One region of the Streptomyces chengmaiensis genome, then DNA from elsewhere that is predicted to be linked to it. Evidence: riboswitches for the same ligand, from Rfam matches in the RefSeq annotation. Region 1 holds a riboswitch; the other holds the start of a gene.
The links. A riboswitch is a leader RNA that binds a small molecule or an ion and turns the genes downstream of it on or off. The one in region 1 is predicted to bind cobalamin.

Region 1 (4,385 bases):
CACCGGCCCGTCACCGGCCCGGCACCAAGTCGGGATCAGGCCGTCATCGGGGCGGCAGCTCCCCGCGCACCGTCCGCGCCGCCGCGACGAGGTTCTCCAGCGACGCCTTCGTCTCCGGCCAGCCGCGTGTCTTCAGCCCGCAGTCCGGATTCACCCACAGCCTTTCGGCCGGGATGGCCTCGAGCCCCTCGCGGAGCAGCGCCGCCGCCTCCTCGGCGCTGGGCACGCGCGGTGAGTGGATGTCGTACACGCCGGGTCCCGCCTCGCGCGGATAGCCGTGGGCGGCGAGTTCCCGGGCGACCTGCATATGGGAGCGGGCCGCCTCCAGGCTGATGACGTCGGCGTCGAGGTCGTCGATGGCCTGGACGACGTCGCCGAACTCGGCATAGCACATATGGGTGTGGATCTGGGTGTCCGGCCGGACGCCGCTTGTGGTCAGCCGGAACGACTCCGTCGCCCAGGCGAGATAGCCGGCGTGGTCGGCGGACCGCAGTGGCAGGGTCTCCCGCAGGGCGGGCTCGTCCACCTGGATCACCGAGGCGCCGGATGCCTCCAGGTCCTGCACCTCGTCGCGCAGGGCCAGGGCGACCTGGCGCGCGGTCTCGTTGAGCGGCTGGTCGTCGCGGACGAAGGACCAGGCAAGCATGGTGACCGGGCCCGTCAGCATTCCCTTGACGGGACGGTCCGTCAGCGACTGGGCGTACCGCGTCCAGCCGACCGTCATCGGCGCCGGCCGGGAGACGTCGCCGACGAGGACCGGCGGCCGGACATAGCGGGTTCCGTAGGACTGGACCCAGCCGTGACGGGTGGCGACATAGCCGCTGAGCTGTTCGGCGAAGTACTGCACCATGTCGTTGCGTTCGGGCTCGCCGTGGACCAGGACGTCGATCCCCGCCTCCTCCTGGAAGGAGATCGCCTCCTGGATCGCGGCCCTGATGTGCTCCTGATATCCGGCGGCGTCGATCCGGCCCGCGCGCAGACCGGCGCGGGCGGTGCGCAGGCCGGTCGTCTGCGGGAAGGAGCCGATGGTGGTGGTCGGCAGCGGGGGCAGCTTCAGATGGGCCCGCTGGGCGGCCGTCCGTTCGGCGTAGGGCTGGGAGCGGCGGGCGTCGGCGTCGGTGACTGCCCCCGCCCTGGCCCGTACGGCGGGGTCGCCGGTGAGTGACGAGTCCGCGCGCGAGGCGAGATCGGCGCGGTTGGCGGCCAGTTCGGCGGCGACGCTCCCGACGCCTTCCGCCAGGCCCCTGGCGAGGGTGACGATCTCCCGGGTCTTCTGCCGGGCGAACGCGAGCCAGCGCAGGATCTGCGGATCGACGTCCGTCTCGGCCGCGGCGTCCAGCGGCACATGGAGCAGGGAGCAGGAGGCCGAGACGTCGACGCGGTCCGCGAGGCCCAGCAGTGTGCCCAGTGTGGCCAGGGACTTCTCGTGGTCGTTGAGCCAGATGTTGCGGCCGTCGACGACGCCCGCGACCAGCCGCCTGCCAGGCAGGCCGCCCACCGCTGCGAGACCCTCGAGGTTCGCGGCGGCGGCGCCGGTGAAGTCGAGGGCCAGTCCGTCCACCGGGGACTCGGCGAGCACCGGCAGGGCCTCGCCGAGTCGGCCGAAGTAGGAGGCGACGAGCAGCTTGGGGCGGTCGGCAAGACCGCCGAGGTTCCCGTAGGCGCGGGCGGCGGCGTTCAGTTCGGCGGGGGTTCGGTCCTGGACGAGGGCCGGCTCGTCGAGTTGCACCCATTCGGCGCCTGCCGCCCGCAGATCGGCCAGCACCTCGGCGTAGACCGGAAGCAACCGATCCAGCAGGGTGAGCGGTTCGAAGTCCGCGGCGGCGCCGGGCGCGGGCTTGGCCAGCAGCAGATAGGTGACCGGGCCGACGAGCACGGGCCGGGCGGCCGGCCCGAGGGCCAGCGCCTCCCGCAGTTCGCCGGTCTGCTTGGCACAGTCCGCGGTGAAGACGGTGTCGGGGCCCAGTTCCGGCACCAGGTAGTGGTAGTTGGTGTCGAACCACTTGGTCATCTCCAGGGGCGCGACGTCCTGGGTGCCGCGGGCCATCGCGAAGTACCCGTCCAGGGCGTCGGCGGCGACCGCCGCACGGTGCCGTTCGGGGATCGCCCCGACCATCACCGTGGTGTCGAGGACATGGTCGTAGTACGAGAAGTCACCGGTCGGCACCTCGTGAACGCCTGCACGGGCCAGCTCACGCCAGTTCGCCCGGCGCAGTTCCGCGGCGGTCCCGGCCAGGGCGTCGGCGGTGACCGTGCCCTTCCAGTAGCCCTCGACCGCCTTCTTCAGTTCCCTGTTCGGCCCCTGTCGGGGGTAGCCGTGCACGGTGGCCCGTGCAGCCGCGGCTGCGGGCTTCGTCATGACACTCTCTCCTTCGCGAAGATGTCCTGGGCATCCCGGGAACCGGGGGAGAGCGCGAAGGGGGAGACGCAGGCGGCCGCAACGGCCGTGGCAGGCCGTTCGCCTGGTGTGGTCGCCGACCCGCCCTCGAGGTCACCGGGATGTCCGCGCACGATCGTCCGTACGCGGGCAACGGGCAGGTCTTCGGACTCGCGGGCGCGTGCGGCCCGGAAAGGGCGCACTCCTACTGGCCGTCGCTTCCCGGACCCGGTTCGGGTCCAGTGCGTATGACGGCGGTCGTTCCCGCTCACCGCTGCGGGGCAGTCCCGGATTCCCACCGGGTTCCCTCTTGCGACGCGCCTGTCTGGAGGACAGGGCGAACCAGCTGCGTCGGTCAGCCTAGCGGGAGCGGCTCGAAGACGGATGCGGCAGCCCGCATTCCGGGCAGGTGGGCTGAGACGGTTCGGGGTGCCGCGGGCACGGCCTCCCGGGCGCACGCTCCCACTGCTGCCCAGGGCCCCGCCCCGGCCACCGCAACGGGGCTGCGCTCGGACCCTCTCAAGGGGCGGTCGTCCCGTGCCCGCCGATCGCGCCGATCGCGTCCAGGGTGGCGGTCACTGTTCGGTGCAGGGTGCGGGCGTCGACTCCGGCCCGCGAGCGCAGGTTCACACCATGGGCGAGGAGAGCGAGTGCCTCCGCCATCGAGTCCGGGTCGACGCCCGGATCCAGTTGATTCAGCCGGCCGGCCGTGACGAGCGCCGCGTGCAGGGACCCCCGGAGTTCCCGGTACAGACGGTCGAGCAGGGCACGCACTTCGGGGTCGCCGCTCTCGGCGCCCGCGTGGGCGTTGGAGATCATGCAACCCCAGCGCGCGTACTCGCCGTGGCAGCACGCCTCGATCAGCTCGGCGAAGAAGTCGCGAACCGCGGGAAGCCCGCGCTCGTCCTCGGCGAGGCGGCGGAACGCCGGCTGGGAACGCCGCTCTGCATAGCGCCGCAGCGCCGCTCGGTAGAGCTCCTGCTTGCCGCCGAACGTGGCGTAGAGGCTGGACCGGTTGACTCCCGTGGCCGACACCACGTCCTGGATTCCGGTCGAGACCATTCCGTCGCGCCAGAAGAGACGCACGACCGTGTCCAGGGTCGCGTCCGCGTCAAAGTGCTTGATGTCTGGCACGCCTCACCCCGGGAACCTGGACTGACGATTCCAGGATACCGCCATGGAGCTGGTGCGGGAGTGGCGCTGCCTGTATCTTGGAACGGTCGTTCCGGGTATGGGTTCGCTGCGTGCGGCGCGACGGCGCAGGCGGCCGCGTCATGCCTGAGTGCAGCGGACGTCAACGACGGCCGGCACACCGAGGCGCAGCCGCGACGCCCGGCGGGTCGCGACGCCCAACCGGTCGTGACGCCCGGCGCCTGGTCGGCCGCTCGACGCGGAGTCGCCGTACCCAGAACTCCAGAACTCACAGGAGGCACACGGACCATGCGGATCATGCGTACGCCCGATGAACGGTTCAACGACCTGCCCGACTACCCCTTCGCGCCGGCCTACGTGGATGTGGGGGCGGGGGACGGCAGCGGCGACAGGCTGCGTGTGCACTATGTGGACGAAGGCGACGGCAGTTCGGGAGAGACGGTGCTGCTGCTGCACGGTCAGCCGTCCTGGTCGTACCTCTACCGGCATATGATCCCGCCACTCGGCCAGGCGGGCCATCGGTGCGTCGCTCCCGATCTCATCGGCTTCGGCCGCTCCGACAAGCCGGCCGCCCGCTCCGACTACACCTACCAGCGCCATGTGGACTGGATGCGGGAGGCTCTCTTCGACCGCCTCGACCTGCGCGGCATCACCCTCGTGTGCCAGGACTGGGGCGGGCTCATCGGACTCCGCCTGGTGGCGGAGCACCCCGACCGTTTCGCCCGCGTCGTCGTGGCCAACACCTTCCTGCCCACCGGGGACGCCGAGCCGACGAAGGCGTTCCTGCAATGGCGCGAGTTCAGCCAGAACACGCCCGAGCTGCACGTGGGGGCCATCGTCGACTCCGGCTGCCGCA
Region 2 (4,385 bases), on a different contig from region 1:
GCTGTCGCCGCGGGCCCGGACTCGGCCCGGCTCTCCGGCTGCGGCGGCCCGCAGGCCGCGCCGTCGTGGCCGGTCGCCGCCGCCCGGCGCATGGAGGAGGCGCACTCCGGGCGCTGCCCGTCGGCGCTCGACGCGAGAATCGTCACATCCGCGTCGAGCGCGGTCATGTCCCCGCGGCCGTCGTCGCAGGCGAACAGGTAGCGGCCCGACAGGGCGGTCGCCGTCTCGCTCGCACACAGCAGCGAGTCCAGTTCGCGCACCCAGGGCAGGACGTCGTACGCGCCGCGCCCGTCCAGACCGGTCAGCGGCGAGGCCACGATGTTGCGGACGCGTTCGTGGCGCGGTGCGGGCAGCAGGCCCGCCGCGTCGAGCAGGCGGGCCAACTCCCCGCCGCAGGCGGCGCCCAGGCCGCGCAGCTGGACGTTGCCGCGGGAGGTGAGGTCGAGCCGGGCGTCGCCGAGGCGCTCGGCGGCGGATGCGAGGACGTCCGCCTGCGCGGCGGTCAGCAGGCCCGCGGGGACGCGCACGCGGGCCAGCGCGCCGTCGTTCGCGGAGTGCAGCCGCAGCGCCCCCGGGCAGGCGTCGGCGCCGTCCCGCGGGGGCGGTTCATCCCCGTACGGGCGGTTGGCGGCGGAGGGAGCCGTGGGCATGGGCGCGAGCATACCGACCATCACACAAGCCGTATCCCCTGCTCAGCTGCCCGCACCCCTACTATGCTCGATGACGGGCCAGACGGCCCGTCATCGCCGTGGACGGCGCAAGGGGAGGAAGCCGGTGAGAGTCCGGCGCGGTCCCGCCACTGTGAGTCCGGCAGGAGCGTGAAGAGCGCACCTTCCGGATGAGCCAGGAACTCCCGCCGTCCCCACTGCCCGGGGCGCGGACCCCGAGGAAGGCCGGACGCCGGATGATCCTGCTTCTGTCGACGTCGGACACCGACCTGCTGAGCGCGCGTGCGGCGGGCGGCCCTGTGCCGTACCGGTTCGCGAACCCCGCACGGCTCCCGCTCGACGAGCTGCCCGCGCTGCTGGAGGGCGCGGACCTCGTCGTCGTACGACTCCTGGGCGGGCTGCGCGCCTGGCAGGAGGGGCTGGACGCGCTGCTCGCCGGGGACCTCCCGGTGGTGGTGCTCACCGGTGAACAGGCCCCGGACGCCGCCCTGATGGAGGCCTCCACCGTCCCGATCGGCATCGCGGCCGAGGCGCACGCCTATCTCGCGCACGGCGGTCCGGCGAATCTGGAGCAGCTGGCCCGGTTCCTGTCGGACACGGTGCTGCTCACCGGCCACGGCTTCGAACCGCCGGCGACCGCGCCCGCCTGGGGGCGGCTGGAGCGCACGGAGCGTGACGGCGTCGAGGGGCCGACCATCGCGGTGCTGTACTACCGGGCGCACCATATGAGCGGCAACACGGCTTTCGCAGACGTGCTCTGCGGGGCGATCGAGGACGCGGGGGGCCGCCCGCTGCCGCTGTACGTGGCATCGCTGCGCGCCCCCGAGCCCGAGTTCCTCGACGAACTGCGCACCGCGGATGCCGTGGTGACCACGGTGCTGGCGGCGGGCGGCACCAGGCCCGCCGAGGCGCAGGCGGGCGGTGACAACGAGGCTTGGGACGCGGGGGCGCTGGCGGCGCTGGATGTGCCGGTGCTCCAGGCACTGTGTCTGACCGGCTCGCGCGACGCCTGGGAGGAGAACGACGAGGGACTGTCCCCGCTCGACGCGGCGAGCCAGGTCGCGGTGCCGGAGTTCGACGGCCGCATCATCACCGTCCCGTTCTCCTTCAAGGAGATCGACGAGGACGGCCTGCCGGCCTATGTCGCGGACGCCGAGCGGGCCGCCCGCGTCGCCGGGATCGCGGTGCGCCACGCCAGGCTGCGTTATGTCCCCGCCGCCGAGAAGCGGATCGCGCTGGTGCTTTCCGCGTACCCCACCAAGCACTCCCGCATCGGCAACGCGGTCGGTCTGGACACCCCCGCCTCCGCGGTCGCGCTGCTGCGCCGGCTGCGGGCGGAGGGCTATGAGTTTGGCGCGGAGGAGGTGCCCGGCCTTGCCTCGGGCGACGGCGACGAGCTGATCCGCGCGCTGATCGAGGCGGGCGGCCATGACCAGGAGTGGCTGACCGAGGAGCAGCTGGCCCGCAACCCGGTCCGCATCCCCGCCGCCGACTACCGGCGCTGGTTCGACCGGCTCCCCGCGAAGCTGCGGGAGGCGGTGGAGGAGCACTGGGGGCCCGCGCCGGGCGAGATGTTCGTCGACCGGTCGCAGAACCCGGACGGCGACATCGTGCTGGCCGCGCTGCGCCGCGGCAATCTGCTGGTCCTCATCCAGCCGCCGCGCGGCTTCGGCGAGAACCCGATCGCGATCTACCACGATCCGGATCTGCCTCCGTCGCACCACTATCTGGCCGCCTACCGGTGGATCCAGGCCGCCCGCGAGGACGGGGGCTTCGGCGCGGACGCCATGATGCATCTGGGCAAGCACGGCAATCTGGAATGGCTGCCCGGCAAGAACGCGGGCCTGTCAGCCGCCTGCGCGCCCGACGCGGCGATCGGCGATCTGCCGCTGGTCTACCCGTTCCTGGTGAACGACCCGGGCGAGGGCACCCAGGCCAAGCGCCGGGTGCACGCCACGCTGGTGGACCATCTGGTGCCCCCGATGGCGCGCGCCGAGTCGTACGGCGACATCGCCCGGCTGGAGCAGCTGCTGGACGAGTACGCGGCGATCTCCTCGATGGACCCGGCCAAGCTGCCCGCGATCCGCGCCCAGATCTGGACGCTGATCCAGGCCGCGAAGCTGGACCACGACCTGGGGCTTCAGGACCGCCCGGACGACGACGGCTTCGACGACTTCCTGCTGCACGTCGACGGCTGGCTGTGCGAGGTCAAGGACGCGCAGATCCGCGACGGCCTGCATGTGCTGGGCGGCGCGCCGACCGGCCCCGAGCGGGTCAATCTGGTGCTCGCCGTCCTGCGCGCCCGGCAGATCTGGGGCGGCACGTCCGCGCTGCCGGGCCTGCGGGAGGCGCTGGGCCTGGACGAGTCGAAGGCGACCCGCACCGACGCGGACGCGGCGGAGGAGACGGCCCGCGCGCTCGTCGAGGCCATGGAGGCGGCGGACTGGGAACCGGCCGCCGTCGCGGCAGTGGCCGCGGACCACGGTGAACAGGTCGCCGCGGTGCTGGAGTTCGCGGCCCGCGAGGTCGTGCCCCGGCTGGCGGGCACGACCGCCGAGATCGACCATGCCGTACACGCGTTGAACGGCGGTTTCGTGCCCGCCGGCCCGTCCGGTTCGCCGCTGCGCGGTCTGGTCAATGTGCTGCCCACCGGACGCAACTTCTACTCGGTGGACCCCAAGGCCGTCCCCTCCCGGCTCGCCTGGGAGACCGGCCAGGCGCTGGCCGACTCGCTGCTGGAGCGCTACCGCTCCGACAACGGCGAGTGGCCCACGTCCGTCGGCCTCTCCCTGTGGGGCACCAGCGCCATGCGCACCGCGGGCGACGATGTGGCCGAGGCGCTGGCGCTGCTGGGCATCCGCCCGGTGTGGGACGACGCCTCCCGCCGGGTGACGGGCCTGGAACCGGTCCCCCTGGCGGAGCTGGGCCGTCCGCGCATCGACGTCACCCTGCGCATCAGCGGTTTCTTCCGGGACGCGTTCCCGCACACGATCGGACTGCTGGACGACGCGGTGCGGCTGGCCGCCTGGCTGGACGAGCCGGCCGAGAGCAACTTCGTCCGCGCGCACGCGCAGGCGGACCTCGCCGTCCACGGCGACGAACGCCGCGCCACCACCCGTATCTTCGGCTCCCGGCCGGGCACGTACGGCGCGGGCATCCTCCAGCTGATCGACAGCCGCGACTGGCGTACGGACGCCGATCTGGCCGAGGTATACACGGTCTGGGGCGGCTATGCCTACGGGCGCGAGCTGAACGGCCGTGCGGCGCGGGAGGAGATGGAGACCGCCTACCGGCGGATCGCGGTGGCCGCGAAGAACACGGACACGCGCGAGCACGACATCGCCGACTCCGACGACTACTTCCAGTACCACGGCGGAATGGTCGCCACGGTGCGGGCGCTGCGCGGCACGGCCCCCGAGGCGTACATCGGCGACTCCACCCGCCCGGAGACCGTCCGCACCCGCACCCTGGTCGAGGAGACCTCCCGGGTCTTCCGCGCCCGGGTGGTCAACCCGCGCTGGATCGAGGCGATGCGCCGCCACGGCTACAAGGGCGCCTTCGAACTCGCCGCCACCGTCGACTACCTCTTCGGCTACGACGCCACGACCGGCGTGGTCGCCGACTGGATGTACGACAAGCTCGCTCAGACGTACGTCCTGGACCCGGAGAACCGGGAGTTCCTGCAGCAGGCCAATCCATGGGCGCTGCACGGCATCG

Region 2: another riboswitch for cobalamin. It lies ahead of cobN (cobaltochelatase subunit CobN); the one in region 1 lies ahead of metE (5-methyltetrahydropteroyltriglutamate--homocysteine S-methyltransferase).

The regions. Positions count from the first base shown of each region.
Region 1 is NZ_JARWBG010000003.1:113,737-118,121, reverse strand. Features, by position in the region: gene metE (5-methyltetrahydropteroyltriglutamate--homocysteine S-methyltransferase) at 44-2,359, opposite strand; cobalamin riboswitch at 2,517-2,739, opposite strand; gene QCN29_RS03870 (TetR/AcrR family transcriptional regulator) at 2,897-3,511, opposite strand; gene QCN29_RS03865 (haloalkane dehalogenase) at 3,827-4,385, shown strand, end outside.
Region 2 is NZ_JARWBG010000056.1:36,411-40,795, reverse strand. Features, by position in the region: partial or broken gene QCN29_RS30890 (cobalamin biosynthesis protein CobG) at 1-671, opposite strand, end outside; cobalamin riboswitch at 717-875, shown strand; gene cobN (cobaltochelatase subunit CobN) at 905-4,385, shown strand, end outside.